3 regions of the Mesorhizobium sp. M0715 genome follow, and region 2 is predicted to be linked to each of the others. Evidence: riboswitches for the same ligand, from Rfam matches in the RefSeq annotation. Region 2 holds a riboswitch; each other region holds the start of a gene.
The links. Region 2 has a riboswitch for cobalamin ahead of NKI21_RS02235 (aromatic ring-hydroxylating oxygenase subunit alpha). Riboswitches for the same ligand answer to the same signal wherever they lie in the genome.

Region 1 (4,997 bases), on a different contig from region 2:
GACGCGAAAGCGGTCGCGGTGATGATGGCGGCGGGATTGAGCGCGGCGAGTGCGGTTTCCACGAACGCCAGGGATGAGGGGTCCTTGAGGCTGGAGACGAAGATGGGGACCGGATTGATGCCGCGCTGGCGGAGCGCGTGGAAAAGCGCATCGATGGGCGCGACATCGGCGGCCAATAGCATCGAGCGATAGAACAGGATGGGGATGATAGGAGCGTTGACGTTGTCAGCGTCGAGTTCCTTCACACCCCCCTCTGTCCTGCCGGACATCTCCCCCGCAAGGGGGGAGATTGCGCTGTCATTGGAGATTTCGCCAATTGTCGAGGTTGCGGACGCGTCAGCTTCTAATGAAACGGGAAAAGAGCCGGCTTTGATGAAGTCCGATCTCCCCCCTTGCGGGGGAGATGTCCGGCAGGACAGAGGGGGGTGTGAAGGATCACCAACGACCCCAAGTCCTGGCTCATAAAACCCGGCTTTCGGCACTGGAACCGGCTCTGCTACGTCCGCATCCGATCCAGCCAGCCCCGCCAATCTCCGCACCAGCGCGCTCATATTCGCCGGGCCGCCCTCGCGGAAATAGTCGAGCAGGCCATCGAGCTCCTCGCGCGGTAGCGTCGAGGCTTCGATCAGGCGCAGATCCTCGTCGCGGCATTCGCCGGGCAGCAGCGCCAGTTTGATCCCGCGTTCGCGGGCGGTCGAGGCAAGCTGGTCGCAGCCGTAGCGCCACCAGTCGTAGCCGCCGAGGATGCGCACGAGGATGACCTTGGCGTGGCGGGCGACGCTGTCGACCCAGAGGTCGACGGACATGGGATGGCGCAGGTCACGCAGGGCCGCCAGCCGCATCGAAGGCAGGTGTTCCGCTTCGGCCTTCCAGGCCGCCGCCAGTCCGGCGAGGTCGCTGTCGGTGAAGGACAGGGCCACGATATCCGCCGGCGTCTGCCGCAGATCGACCGGCTCGGCGAGGTCGTCGAGCGAGGCGGATGTCGTGGTGAGGATGTGCATCGCAACCCGTGTCCGAGATCAGCCGGCGAGTATACGCTCGATCGCCGGGCGGTTCAGCCCCTTCAGGCCGATGACGACGAGACGCGAGCGGCGGTCGTCCTGCGCGGTCCAGGCGCGGTCATAGTAATGATTGACGCGCGGCCCGACGGCCTGCAGCAAGAGCCGCATGGGCTTGCCGCCGACCTCGACGAAGCCTTTTACGCGCAGCACGTTCTCTTCTTCGGCGACGGTGGCGACGCGCTTTGCCAACTCGTCCGGATTGGCGATCGAGGCAATGTCGACGATGAAGGTGTCGAAGTCGTCATGCTCATGGTCGAATGCGCCGTCATGGTGGGACTTGCGGTTTTCGATGTCGTCCTCGACGGCGAGACCGAGCCCGAGTAGCACGGAGGGATCGACCTTGCCATGCGACGTCGGCACGATCTTCACCGCGCGGGCGGAATGTTCGTTGATGATGGCGTTGGCGCGGGCGGTGCCGGCGGCGTCCATCAGGTCGCTCTTCGACAGGATGATCAGGTCGGCGCAGGCGATCTGATCCTCGAACACTTCTTCCACCGGATCGTCATGGTCGAGCGTCTCGTCCCCGGCGCGCTGCGCCTGCAAGGCGTCCATGTCGTTGGCGACGCGGCCTTCGGCCAGCGCCGGGCCGTCGACCACGGCGATGACGCCATCGACTGTGACGCGGCTCTTCACGCTCGGCCACTGGAAGGCCTGGACCAGCGGCTTGGGCAGCGCCAGGCCCGAGGTTTCGATCAGGATGTGGTCGACCCTCGGCGTCAGCGCGAGGATCTTGTCGAGCGCCGGCACGAAATCGTCGGCGACGGTGCAGCAGATGCAGCCATTGGCCAGTTCGACGATGTTTTCCTCCGGGCAGGTGTCTATGCCGCAGCCCTTGAGGATCTCGCCATCGATGCCGATGTCGCCGAATTCGTTGACAATGATGGCAATGCGCTTGCCGCCGGCGTTTTCCAGGAGATGGCGGACCAGCGTCGTCTTGCCGGCGCCGAGGAAGCCGGTGACGACGGTGCAGGGAACGCGGGAGAGGTTCGCAGGCGAATCTGGGGCAGTCATGGTCAATCCTTCAGCAGGTCTAAGGGAGGGATGCGGGCAACGAGGCCACGCTTCAGGCTATCGGGGCGGCCGCGCCATGGAATCAGGGCGTCCTTCGAGGTGGCGAAGAGCTTGGCGCCTGTCACGAGGTCGGCGCCGCTGGTCGTGGTCAGGTCGCCGAAGACATAGCTCCAGCACCCGTCGCGCAGGATGGCGGCGCTGAGGCGGCGCTTGCAATTGCCGAGGCATTCGACGCTGCGGATGCGGATGTCGTCGCCGGATGCGGCGCGGCGCGTGTCGTCCGCCAGCAATTCGCCGGCGCGGGGATGAGCGTCGGCGCCGGTCTCATCGCGGCAGGAGGCGCAGACGATGATGGTGACGCCGGCCAAGGCATCATCATGGCCGGACGAAATATCCGCTGTGCCAGCCGAAAAACTGCTGTCGTGGTCCAAGATCGGGCTCCTTGCCCGGAAACCCGCCGGGCGATCGGATTCTAAAGTCGCAGACGGCAGGTCTCCTGGCTCGCGGGTCATCGCCTTGGTAGCCGCCTTCCCGGGAACTCCCCAGTGGCTTTCGGCCTTGGCTCTTCGCTTACAGTTGCGGGGACAGCCGCGGATTTGGGATTTTGCCCCGCACCGCATTCCCTCTTAGCTCTTGCCGTTGCGGGCAAGAGACCATCTGAACCGGATTTAGGCTTTTGCGGGCAGCGGTGTCAACGCAACGCAGGGGCAATCTGAAATCAGGGGCGGGGACGCTTCACTACCACTGACCGCTCTTCGCGAATGCCATCTTCGTTGTTGGGATCAGGAAAAGCTGTAACGAAAGCCGTCAGAAGGATATCTCCATCTTGCCGGTCCAGCCATCCGGCGCCGTCACCCACATCGAAGTAAATGCCATCAACTTTGAAGCCAAATGTGTCTCCAGCAGGTCAGGGTAGCGTTTTCGGATTGCCTGCGCATGTACGTCCCATGAAAAGGACGAAATCCTATCGAGGCACTCCTGCACCTCTTGGGTCAGCCTGGCTTTGATATCCATTGTTTATCCGCTAGCCTGTGTACGTTGGCTCAATTGTTATCTCCCGGCAACGCAAGGATGACCTGACGCAGCGCCTGGTACCCGTCGCCGTGGTGCCAGTCCTGATCAACGAGGAGCTCTTGACCTTCCGGCCAAGTTTCGTTGTCCAGGAGAATTTCGTTGCCGACCAGTGCTCCGCCATAGCTCGCCAGGAATATCCGGATGAAATGACTGCCAGGGCGAACCTTAGCCGTGAACAGTTTTTCCAAGCGGGCATAAAACGCTGGATATGTCCGGTTGAGAGTGCATTCCACTGCAGCCTGTGTGATCACAGGTCCACCGTAGATCTTCCAGCCAGCATCATTCCGTTGCCAGAATGCAATCTCGGCTTGCATGTTCTCGCAAACATGCTCCGCAAGGCCCTCGATCAGCACATGAAATACACCGATCAGGAATTTTCCGAATGCTTGGAAAATCGCCTGTTCACGCGTGTCGCCCAGTCCAACAAAAGATTCGATGACCGGCTGAGTGCCTAGCAACGGTGAGAAGACGTAGATTTCGAGAACAAGCCTGCGACCCGAGCCTGACGGCTCCTTGTCGAAAACTTGGGCTTCAAAGCGCAGGTCTTCCAGTTCAATCCTGACATCGTTCTGTCCACGGATGGCGCTGATCCCATGCGCAATCAACGCTTCGTGAATCAGGTCGAGAACCTCTTGCGATGCCATCATTGAACCTAGGCCGACAAAACTCCCTCAAACGGCTGCAGCCGACGGCTGATGTCAAGAGCGCCCGTCGCTGATCACGCTCAGCAGCGCCGGACCCAAATCCCCGGCAGGCGTCACTTCGATGCGTTCGAGTCCGAGCCAGCCCTGCATCTGCTTCAATTCCTCGAACAGCTCTGCAGCGGTTTCAGGCGGTGCACCGGGCTCCGCATAGGCCGCATGGACGCGCAGTATGCTGGCCGGACGGTCGGCCTTGAGGTCGACGCGTGCCACGATCCTGTCGCCGAGCAGGAACGGCAGGACATAATAGCCATATTGCCGCTTGTCGGCCGGCGTGTAGATCTCGATGCGGTAGTGGAAATCGAACAGCCGCTCGGTGCGCGACCGCTCGAAGACGACCGGATCGAACGGCGCCAGCAGGGCGCGGGCCTCGACTTTGCGCGGCAGGCGGGCGTCTTTGTGAAGATAGGCGGGCTTGTCCCAGCCTTCGACACGCACCGGCAGCAACTCGCCCGTTTCAACCAGTTCCTCCAATCGGCCTTTCATATCGGCCGGCGACAGGCGGAAATAATCGCGCAAATCGCCTGAAGTGCCCACGCCGTGGGCGCGGGCGGAAATGCGCAGCAATTCGCGGTGCGCGTCCTCGGGCGTGGGCACCGGCAGGTCGAGGACCGCCTGCGGCAGCACGCGTTCGGGCAGGTCATAGAAGCGCTCGAAACCGCGGCGGTGCGCCGTGGTGATGCGCCCGGCCCAGAACAGCCATTCGAAGGCGTGCTTGGCATGGCTCCAGCCCCACCAGCCGCCCGAGCCTTTCTGGCCCTCCAGCGCGGAAGCGGCGATCGGGCCGCGCTCGGCGACCTGGCGGTAGATCTCTTCGATATAGGCAGCGTGTTCGCGGCCCCATTTGGCGAGCCCCAGATACATTTCCTCGCCGCGCTCGGCGCGCTGCATGCGCCAGCGCATCAGCGGGTATGTCTCGACCGGCAGGAAGGAGGCCTCGTGCGCCCAGTATTCGAAAACCGTGCGCTTGCGCGTCACGGCCGCGTTGTCGAGCAGCGAGAACGGGTAGGGGCCAAGGCGCGAATAGAGCGGCATATAATGAGCGCGCACCACGGCGCTGACGGAATCGATCTGCAGCAGGCCGGTGCGGGAGAGGGTGCGGGCAAAATGCCGGCGGTCGGGCGTACCGGTCGGGCGGGGATCGAGGAAC
Region 2 (4,997 bases):
TCAGTTGGCTTGCTTCACCGCGGGCCAGCCGAGGGGCTCCTCGACCTCGTGGATGGGATCGACGACAATGAGATCGGCGAGATCGTCATGGATGTCGACCTTGAGGGGCTCTCTGGCAGCGGCGAGCTGAGCCAGCAATTCGCTTGGAACCGGTCTTGCCACGCCATCGGTTACGGCCGCCAGCAAACCGAATTCGAGCAATTGTGAAACAAAGCCGTCAATCGCGGCGGCATCGAGGGCGCCAATTCCGGTCGTGGCGCCGACCAGTTCGGAGGCAGGCACGCCGGACGACAGTGCATCCCAAAGTCTGCTGCCTGAATCAGAGAAGCCGAAATATTTGCCCGTGGTCAGGTCAAGAACGACGGCTTCGCCGTCGAAGGATTCAAAGACGATATCCTTGCTGGCAATGGCATAGATGCCGGATTGTCGCATGTTTGCTCCCCCGCCGAGCAGGCCGCGGAGATGATCTTCGGGCCTTACGGTCAACCCCACCGTTGCAGGCGTCTAACCATTTGCAGGGTTTTTGGCAAGATAGCGCAGGCTCGGGGCGAGCGCAGCCGATCACGCTTCGATTTCAAGCGCAGAAAGCGGCTTCGAGCAACAGGCGAGGATAAAGCCGTCCTCGATTTCGTGATCGAGGATGCCGCCATTGTGGCTCATCTCGACATCGCCCGCGACCTTCCTCACCTTGCAGGTGCCGCACAGGCCGAACTCGCAGGCGGCGGGAATCCGCACCCCAGAGGCGCGTGCCGTCTGCAGCACGGTCTGGCCGGCGACGCATTCGGCATCGACATCGGAAAGCGAGAACCGGATTGGTGTCACGGCCTCGACAGCAGCAGCGGCGCCGTCTTCCGCCGGCGGCGAGAACGGCGCCGGGATCTCCTCCACGGCAGGCGCCGCAAAGCTTTCCTGATGGTATTTCGCCATGTCGAAGCCGGCGGCGTCCAGCATGCCGCGCACGGCGCGCATGAAGGGATCGGGGCCGCAGCAGAAGATCTCGCGCTCACGGAAATCGGGCGCCAGCAATGGCAGCCGGATCGCGTCGATGCGGCCCATATGGCCGAACCAGCCCTCGCGGCTCGACCGCTCCTCGATCATGAAGCCGAGCGACAGGCCGGGCATGCGGCTGCCGAGCAGCTCGAGTTCCTTGCGGAAAATGATCTCTTCCGGGCGGCGCGCACAGTTGACGAAGCCGACATCTGTCCATGGCGCGCAGTCGTTCAGCCAACGCAGCATCGACATCATCGGCGTCACGCCGGAGCCGGCCGAAATGAACAGATATTTGGCCGCCGGGTGGCTGTGTAGCGAGAAGTCGCCGGTCGGCCCATAGGCCTTGACGTGCGAGCCCGGCGTCAGATGGTCGAACATCCAGCGCGTACCGGTGCTGCCCGCCTGCGCCTTGACCGTCACCGCGATTGAGAACGGCCGCGACGGCGAGGACGACAGCGTGTAGGTGCGCATCAGCGGCCCGTCCGATGTCGGTAATTCCAGCGTCACGAACTGGCCCGGTTTGTAGCGGAACCAGGTCTGGTTGTCGGAGCGGAAGGTGAAGGTCTTCACGTCAGGCGCTTCGTCACTGACGCCGATCACTTCCAGCACCTGCAGCCTGTCGTTCCAGGGCGTCATCTGGTCGAGATGGCGATAGAGGCCAAGGTCCGTCATCGCATTCATCCTCTTGTCCCCTGGGCTAGGCGACGCTGCGCAGGGCCGGCCGGTCGCCTTCTGCAAGGCGCGGTCCGATGAACGACGCGTACCACTCGACGAACTGGATCACGCCGCCCTCATGCAGCTCCGAATAGGGGCCTGGTTCGTAGGCCGGCGACAAGATGCCGAAGGCGTTTTCCTCGACGATGCGACGGTCCTGGTCGTTGGTCTCGGTCCAGACATGGGTGAGCTCAGCGAGATCGTAGTCGACGCCTTCGACCGCATCCTTGTGGACGAGCCATTTTGTCGTCACCGCGGTTTCCGTGGCACTGATCGGCAGCACGCGGAAGGTGACGGCATGGTCGCCGAGGATATGGTTCCAGGTTGTCGGATAATGATAAAGCAGCAAGGAGCCGATGCGGTCGGTTGAAACGCTGTCGGACAGGTTCTTCTGGACCGCCCGTTTTCCCGTCATGGTGTAGCTGACGGCATCGCGCAGCAGCGGCGCGCGGGTGGCGCGGTACTGCCCTGCCGGATCGATGCGGAATTTGCTCGGCAGGCCTGATGCCTCGCATTTGGCCCAGTGCGCGACCATTTCAGGGTCGCTGTCGGCGCCGTTGACGCCGGTCACGGTCGGAGCCTCGGGGAAGGTCTTGCACAGCTCAGGATGATTGGCGGCGCAGTGATAGCACTCGCGGTTGTTTTCCCAGACCAGCTTCCAGTTGCCCTTCTCGACGATCGTGCTCTCGAAGGCGATCTTTGCTTCACGCAACCGGTGCGGCAAAAGATAGGGTTCGATCATCGCCCGCATCGGCGCGAAATCCGCCGGCTCCTTGGCCAGACAGATGAAGATGTAGCCGCCGACGCTCTCGCAGGCGACCGGCTTCAGGCTGAAATCACTCTTGTCGAAACCGTCGGCCATCTGGCGGGCAAACAGCAGGCGGCCGTCCAGCTCATAGGTCCACTGGTGATAGGGGCAGACGAGCTTTGCCGCCGTGCCCTTCTCCGTGTTGCATACACGGCTGCCGCGATGGCGGCAGGAATTGTGGAAGGCGTTGATCTTGCCGTGCTGGTCGCGGACAAGGACCACCGGATAGTCGCCGATCTGCACGGTGATGTAGCTGCCCGGCTTCGGCAGTTCGCAATCATGGCCGATGAACAGCCAGTCGCGATACCAGATCAGCTCCATGTCGAGCTTGAAGTAGTCCGGATCGGTGTAGAAGGGCTGCTCCAGCGAAAAGCCTTGCCGGCGCCCCTTCAGGAGCCTCAGCATGTCGTTGCGGGTATCCATGTCCTGTCCTCGTTTCTAAGGACTGAACTGGTGGTGATGGAGGAAGGATTGAAACGCAGGCCGGCTAGGTGCCAGACATGCGCTATCCACCTCTTGACCGCCCACCGCGATCAGTCGAGTCTAACAATCTCGGGCTGGTTTCCGGGCTCTGGAGTTGTCCTTGCGGACCATCGCGACACCTTCCCAGGCAGTTGCCCAGTGGTCTCCCGTTGCGACTTGAACTCCACCACCGTTGCGGGGGCAGCGCCGGATTCTGACCGGCTTCCCAATTCTCCGCCTCGTCGTCACGAAGCGGCACCTGAGATGGTATGATCTAACCACGATCGGGGGCGCGCCGTCGGCATGAAAACGACATCGTATCCATGCGGCGCGACACGGCCTGCGAACGTTCCCGCAGACCGTCGCGGGCTGAAATCCACCTCCCGGATGACCATTTTGCCGGCTGCGATATCCCCGAATCGGACCCCTTGGCGGGGTCAAAAAAGGTTAACGGTTTCGAAAAGTGACTATTAGCTCGATCTAAAATCGAACCGAACGGTTCGTTTCTGTTGACGGTGCGTGCAGGACGGTGTGAACGCTGGGCCTCTGAAACAGTCAGTGATCCATCCAGCGGTTACACTTAACATGCTGATTTAAAGAAGAAAAATATACCCGTAGATTCCCTTGGCACAATTTCAAGGTGTGGATTCATGGTCCACACGGAACAACTTCGTGATTGGAAAAGGCGGGGTTGCCCTCCCACATCGGGGCTGTCCGAACGACGCGATTTCATTTCCAAGACACGCCGCTAGACGGACGGAAAAAGACGATACTGGAGTACAAAAATGAAAAAGATCATTCTCACTGCCGCAGCCCTTCTGGCCATTTCCGGCAGCGCCTTCGCTGGTAGCGACCACTACGGTTCGAACGCCGCGGCAGCCACTGCTGTCGACAGCTCGTACACCGCTTCGACCAAGAAGTCGGAACCGGCTGCTCAGGCGCCTGCCCAGGGTGCTGACCGCAACGTCTTCGGCAACAACTAACAGCCGATTCCCAGTCGACGGCGGGCTCGCCCGCCGCCCTGGCGAAATTCAGACATTCAGGAGTATTTAAGATGAACAAGATCCTCATTGCTGCCGCCGCCGTTCTGGCCATCTCCGGCAGCGCTTTCGCCGGCAGCGACAACTACGGTTCGAACGGCTCTAACCAGCCTGCCGCCGCAGTGGACCAGTCGTACACGGCTTCCACCAAGACCTCGGAACCGGCTGCCCAGACGCCCGCTCAGGGCAGCGACCGTAACCTCTTCGGTCGCTAACAGCCAATTTCGCAAGCGACGGCAGCTGTGTCTGCCGTCCTGGCGAAATCCAGAATTCAGGAGATTAAAATGAACAAGATCCTTATTGCTGCCGCCGCCGTTCTGGCCATCACCGGCAGCGCGTTCGCCGGCAGCGACAACTTTGGCTCCAATGGCGCCAATCAGCCTGCGGTTACTTCGGTTGACAGCGCGCATACGAGCTCGGTCCGCAACAGCGGTGGCCTCGTCGAGAAGCTGCTCAATTCGTCGGGCGACGTGGAGAAGTCCGCCCCTCAGGGCAGCGACCGGAATCTCTTCGGCCGTTAACAGCCGAAGCTGATCTTCTACAAAAGAGCGGCGGGCCTAGCCCGCCGCTCTTTTTGCGTCCAACACGCGGGCCTGCCTCAGGCCGCCTTCGCTTCAGCCTCATGAAGGGCAAACGACCGTCCGTCAGCGTCGAAGATATGCAGGTCCTCGCCATTGGCGCTCAGCCGCAACGTCGAACCACGCTTGACCTCGACATTGCCGGGCAGCTTGGTCACCAGCGGCAGGTCGGCGCGACCGATGTCGACATAGACCAGCTGAACCTCGCCGAGCTGCTCGAGATAGTCGACCGTCCCCTCGAACAGATAGTCCGCGCCGCTGGCGATGATCAGGTCCTCCGGCCGCACGCCAAAGCTCACCGCAGCACCCTTCGCCGAAGCAGGCGTTGCGATCGGCACGGTTGCCTTGCGTCCGCCGACATGGCTGACGACGGTCGGATTGCCGGTCTTTTCGATGGTCGCGGGC
Region 3 (4,997 bases), on a different contig from region 2:
GCTCGCCTGCCTGCCGCTGCTTGCGCATATCGGCAAGGCGCTCGGCACCAATCATGTCATGACCTTCCATCCGCCGATCAGCGAGGCGGTGCTGAAGGCGTTTCCGGATGCCGATCTGCTGTATGGCAAGCCGATGCCTGTCGATGCGGCAAGGGCTGTGCTTTCGAGGGGCGCGGTCGACTGGTCGCGTGTCTGCTGGCTGATCGACAGCGAGGAGAGACTGGCGGAATATGGCGCCCTCGCTGGCGAACTCGGCATCGGCCTGCGCATCGCTTTCGAGATCGATGTCGGGCTGCATCGCGGCGGGTTCGCCAATCCTGAGGCCTTGTCGAAGGCGTTGAGCGCGTTGCCGGCCCGGCTGCATTGCGAAGGCGTCATGGCCTACGAGGCGCATGCGCCGCTCATTCCCGGCCTTTTCGGCGGACCGGCAAAGGCATTGGCCAAGGCGTCGGCGCAGGCCTCGGCGTTCGTCGCCTGTCTCGGCGCCGACCAGCGCCGTATCCTGAACATCGGCGGTAGCAAGACCGCGCTGCTTCATCATGGCGGCATGGCCAACGAGGTCTCGATGGGCTCCGCCTTCGTGCTGCCCAGCGACTTCGATACGCCAGGACTCGACGGCTTCCAGCCGGCGGCCTTCATCGCCACGCCGATCCTGAAAATGGTCGAGCCGATGCTGCCTGGCCCGCCGGCCGTCACCCGCCTGCTGCAGGCGCTCGGCCGCTTCCCGCGCAAGGGCTGCTATCTCTATGGCGGCAAGTGGATGGCCGAGCCCGTCTTCCCCGAAGGCATGAAGGCGAACGGGCTGCTCGGCCTGTCCTCCAACCAGCAATTCATGGGCTTGCCCGCCGACGCGACCGCAAAACCCGGCGACTACGCGTTTCTAAGGCCGACGCAGAGCGAAGCCGTGCTGCAGCAGTTCGGGTCGATCGCTGTGTTTTCCGGCGGCGGGATAGTCGATCGCTGGCCGGCGCTGCCGATGGCCTGACCGACTACGCCTTCACCGGTATCCAGATCTCCAGCCCGCCATTGCCGCTGCGTGGGTCGAACTCAGGGCCGTAGCGTTCGAATTCCGGCGCATCCGATATCTCGTGGCCGGAAGCCGGCAGCCATTTGTTCCAGATCGTATTGACCGTGCGGCGGATGGTCGAGATGTGTTCGCGGTGGGCAAAGACCGCATATTTCTGCGCCGGCACCCGCACCCGGCTGAATTCCCTCGGCAGGTCGGAAAAATCAGACACTTCGACGCCGGCGATGTAGTCGAAATTGCCGGCATCGTCGCCGTTGACGCAGACGCCATAGGCGACATCGCCGGTCTCGCCCGGAATGTTGCCGATATAGGGGCCGAAGCGCTGCCATTGCATCGGAATGGCGGCGCTGGTTTCGCAGCTGTAGCGTTCGCCGAGGCCGGCGATCAGGAACGGCCGGCTGGTCTCGAAACGCGGTGGTTCGAGATTGGTGAGGAAGGACTGGTCCATCAGGATCGGCTCCACGAGGTCGAGCTTGTCGAGTGTGCCTTGCGCGCGCACCAGTTCCGGCGTGGTGCCGAACTGATCGCGGAAGGCCCGGGTGAACGCCTCATGCGAGTTGTAGCCGGCGTCGAGCGCGACGCTGAGGATGTCGGGCGCCCCGCCGGCCAGCTTGCGCGCCGCCTCGGTCAGCCGGCGTGAGCGCATGTAGCCCATCACCGACCGGCCGGTGGCGGCCCCGAAAGCCCGCGTCACATGAAAACGCGACACCCCGCTGCTTTGCGCGACATCGTCGAGTGTAACAGCCTCCGGCAGATGACTTTCGACGAACCACAGCGCTTTCTCGGTCGAGTTCATTTTGCTCCTCGCATTGGCCAGATCATCCTGCCGTTTCCTGGCGCGGCCAGTTTGATCGAAATTGCGCATCCCGCGCAATCGCACCGATCCCGTCACAGTCGCACCGATATGGCGCAGCGTTGGAGCGCCCCTTGCCGCCGACGAGCCAAATTCGGCAGGCTTCACTTGACAGCGCCAGGCGGCATCCTCTAAATGCGTAATGTTATTACATATCGAGAGCGGGAAATGCATGTTTCCCCTAGCCGGCCCACCACTCCGTCCGAGAAATCCATTGCGAAGCGATTGGGGGAAATCTACGCTGAAGCGGTGATGGTCCCCGAGTCGAAAGGCGAGGGGTGAAAAGGGAACACGGTGAGATCCCCAGGGGTCGAGGCCGTGGCTGCCCCCGCAACTGTAAGCGGCGAGCAAAATCCGTGAATGCCACTGGCCGGCAAGGCTGGGAAGGCAGGATGGCGCAACGACCCGCGAGCCAGGAGACCTGCCATCACTGAGTTGACCGGACGGGGTGTGCCGGGAGGAAACGCGAATCCCGGTCTTGTCGGCCGCTTCGCCAGCTTCCTTCCGTCGCCAGTTTTGGAAAGTGACGGAAAGTTGGACGGCTCTATCGATCATCGCATCATCGTGAGCACGCTTTGCCATCCCGGCAATCTGGCGGGCAGCCGATGCCCGTAGCGCTTCTCGAAGCCCGTGACCTCTGCGCCATGGCGAACGGGCGGGATCTGGTCCAGGCGGTCAGCTTCTCGGTGGCCGCTGGCGATCGCCTAGCCATCATCGGTCCCAACGGCGCCGGCAAGACGACGCTGCTGCGCATGCTGTCGGGCATGCTGCGGCCAAGTTCCGGCGAGGTGAACCTCGGCGGGCGCCGGCTGGACAGGATTTCCGCCGCCGAGCGGGCACTGCATATCGCCGTGGTCGGCCAGACCGACCAGCCCGATCCGCGGCTGGCGGTGATCGACTATGTCGAGCTGGGCCGGGTCCCGCACGCTCGGCTACGGCGCAGGAGCGAGGAGCGTGACATTGTCGTCGATGCGCTGCGCCGGACCGGCCTGCTGCCGCTGCTTGGCCGCACCATCGGCTCGCTGTCGGGCGGCGAGCGCCAGCGCGCCCAACTGGCCCGCGCCATCGCCCAGCAGCCAAAGATCCTGTTCCTCGACGAGCCGACCAACCATCTCGACCCGCGCGCCCGCGGCGAACTGCTCGACCTCGTGGCAGGCTTCGAGATGACGGTGATCGCGGTGCTGCACGATCTGGCGCTGGTGGCACCGTTCGCCACCAGGGTGGCGGTGATGAACCATGCCCGTCTGCAAGCGCTCGCCGCACCGCGCGAAGCGCTGACCCAAAAGCTGATTCGCGAAATTTTCGGCATCGATGTGCTGCGTCTGCGCCATCCGACCGAAGACCGCGAACTGACGGTGTTCGATGTTCCGAACCGTGCCGCGCCGCCATCCTGATTGAAGCCGTCCCATATCGATCATCCCGTCCACAGGAGCAAACCCTTGAAACGCCTTGCTTTTTCGCTTGCCTTCTCGCTGCTGGCCTCGACAGCCCTGGCCTTCCCGGTAACTGTCGACAGCTGCGGCAAGCCGCTGACCTTCGATGCGCCGCCGAAGCGCGCCGTCATCCAGGATCTCAACATGGCCGAGATGGCTTTCGCGCTGAAACTGCAGCCGTCGATCGTCGGCCTGACCGGCATCACCGGATGGTACAAGGTGGGTCCTGAGTTCAAGGCCGAGCAGGGTTCGATCCCGGAACTGGCGCCGAAATATCCGACGCTCGAAAACCTCGTCGCGGTCGAGCCCGATTTTTTCTTCGCCGGCTGGTATTATGGCATGAAGCCGGGTGGTGAAGTGACGCCCGACACGCTTGCTCCGCACGGCATCAAGACGCTGGTGCTGACGGAAAGCTGCGTCCATCTCGACAAGAGCCGCCCCGCCGCCTCGATGGACCTGCTCTATGGCGACGTCGAAAAGCTGGGCACGATCTTCGGCAAGGAGGCCGAAGCTGAGAAGCTTGTCTCCGGCTGGAAGACGCGGCTCGCCGACATCACCGCCAAGGTCGGCGACGCCAAGGGAACGCGGGTCTTCCTCTATGATTCCGGCGAGGACAAGCCGTTCACCGCAGGCAAATTCGCCATCCCCAGCGCCATGATATCAGCCGCCGGCGGCGACAACATTATGGCCGACATGGACACCAGTTGGGGCAATACGGACTGGGAAACGGTGGCGTCGCGCAATCCGCAATTCCTCATCCTGCTCGATTACCAGGATGGCGGTGGCTACAGGAAACTGCTCGATTTCCTGAAGGCGCATCCGGCCATGAAGGAGACCGACGCGGTCAAGAACGAGCGCTTCGTCGCGCTGCGCTATGCCGAACTTACTCCCGGCCCGGCCAACATCGAAGCGATCGACAAGATCGCCAAGGCCATGCATCCGGAAGCGTTTTGATGCCTGTCGCCCAAAAGTGCGCAGCGGTTTTGGGGCAACGACATGCATGAACAAGAGATCCTGGAAGTGCGTCGCACGCGTCCTGACAGACGCGACGCATTTCCAGGCTTGCGCCATCCGGCATTTGCACTGGCCATGCTGGCGGGCGCGGCGGCGATCGCCGCTCTCGCTCTGCTGTCGATCGCCTATGGTTCGACACTGATCCCGCTGACCGATGTTGTTGCCGCGCTTGGTCGTGTAATCGGCTTCAGCGGGCACGACGTGGCAGGACCGGTCGGCAAGATCGTCGTCGACCTGCGGCTGCCGCGCACGATCCTGGCCATCTGCGTCGGCGTCGGTCTCGGCGTCGTCGGTGCGCTGCTGCAGACGGTGACCCGCAACGACCTTGCCGACCCGTTCCTGTTCGGCCTGTCGTCGGGCGCCGCCGCGGGTGCGGTTTCCGTTATCACCGTCTTCGGCGACAGTTTCGGCATCTGGACATTGCCGGTCGCGGCCTTCACCGGCGGCATATTGGCTGCCGGCGTCGTCCTGCTGCTGGTGGCGCGGGTGAGGGGGCAAGGCCCGGAGCGGCTGATCCTTGCCGGCCTTGCCGTGTCCTTCATGTTCACCGCCTTGACCAACTATCTTGTCTTTGCCGGCGATCAGCGCGCCGCCCACTCCGTGCTGTTCTGGACCATGGGCGGCCTTGGCCTGGCGCGCTGGGACAACATCTGGCTCGGCGCACTGGGTG

Region 1: it holds a riboswitch for cobalamin, as region 2 does, so the genes downstream of both, NKI21_RS29245 (DUF1636 family protein) here and NKI21_RS02235 (aromatic ring-hydroxylating oxygenase subunit alpha) in region 2, are expected to answer to the same signal.
Region 3: it holds a riboswitch for cobalamin, as region 2 does, so the genes downstream of both, NKI21_RS26195 (ABC transporter ATP-binding protein) here and NKI21_RS02235 (aromatic ring-hydroxylating oxygenase subunit alpha) in region 2, are expected to answer to the same signal.

What each region holds. Positions count from the first base shown of each region.
Region 1 is NZ_JAMYPL010000035.1:33,433-38,429, reverse strand. Features, by position in the region: gene NKI21_RS29255 (cobaltochelatase subunit CobN) at 1-1,001, opposite strand, end outside; gene cobW (cobalamin biosynthesis protein CobW) at 1,020-2,072, opposite strand; gene NKI21_RS29245 (DUF1636 family protein) at 2,075-2,503, opposite strand; cobalamin riboswitch at 2,542-2,745, opposite strand; gene NKI21_RS29240 (hypothetical protein) at 2,880-3,086, opposite strand; gene NKI21_RS29235 (DUF6348 family protein) at 3,116-3,793, opposite strand; gene NKI21_RS29230 (winged helix-turn-helix domain-containing protein) at 3,845-4,997, opposite strand, start outside.
Region 2 is NZ_JAMYPL010000002.1:74,781-79,777, reverse strand. Features, by position in the region: gene NKI21_RS02245 (PqqD family protein) at 1-432, opposite strand; gene NKI21_RS02240 (FAD-binding oxidoreductase) at 562-1,662, opposite strand; gene NKI21_RS02235 (aromatic ring-hydroxylating oxygenase subunit alpha) at 1,688-2,935, opposite strand; cobalamin riboswitch at 3,051-3,252, opposite strand; gene NKI21_RS02230 (DUF680 domain-containing protein) at 3,760-3,957, shown strand; gene NKI21_RS02225 (DUF680 domain-containing protein) at 4,029-4,229, shown strand; gene NKI21_RS02220 (DUF680 domain-containing protein) at 4,299-4,535, shown strand; gene NKI21_RS02215 (ABC transporter ATP-binding protein) at 4,613-4,997, opposite strand, start outside.
Region 3 is NZ_JAMYPL010000026.1:86,026-91,022, reverse strand. Features, by position in the region: gene NKI21_RS26205 (DSD1 family PLP-dependent enzyme) at 1-985, shown strand, start outside; gene NKI21_RS26200 (AraC family transcriptional regulator) at 990-1,823, opposite strand; cobalamin riboswitch at 2,117-2,323, shown strand; gene NKI21_RS26195 (ABC transporter ATP-binding protein) at 2,486-3,274, shown strand; gene NKI21_RS26190 (ABC transporter substrate-binding protein) at 3,320-4,267, shown strand; gene NKI21_RS26185 (FecCD family ABC transporter permease) at 4,403-4,997, shown strand, end outside.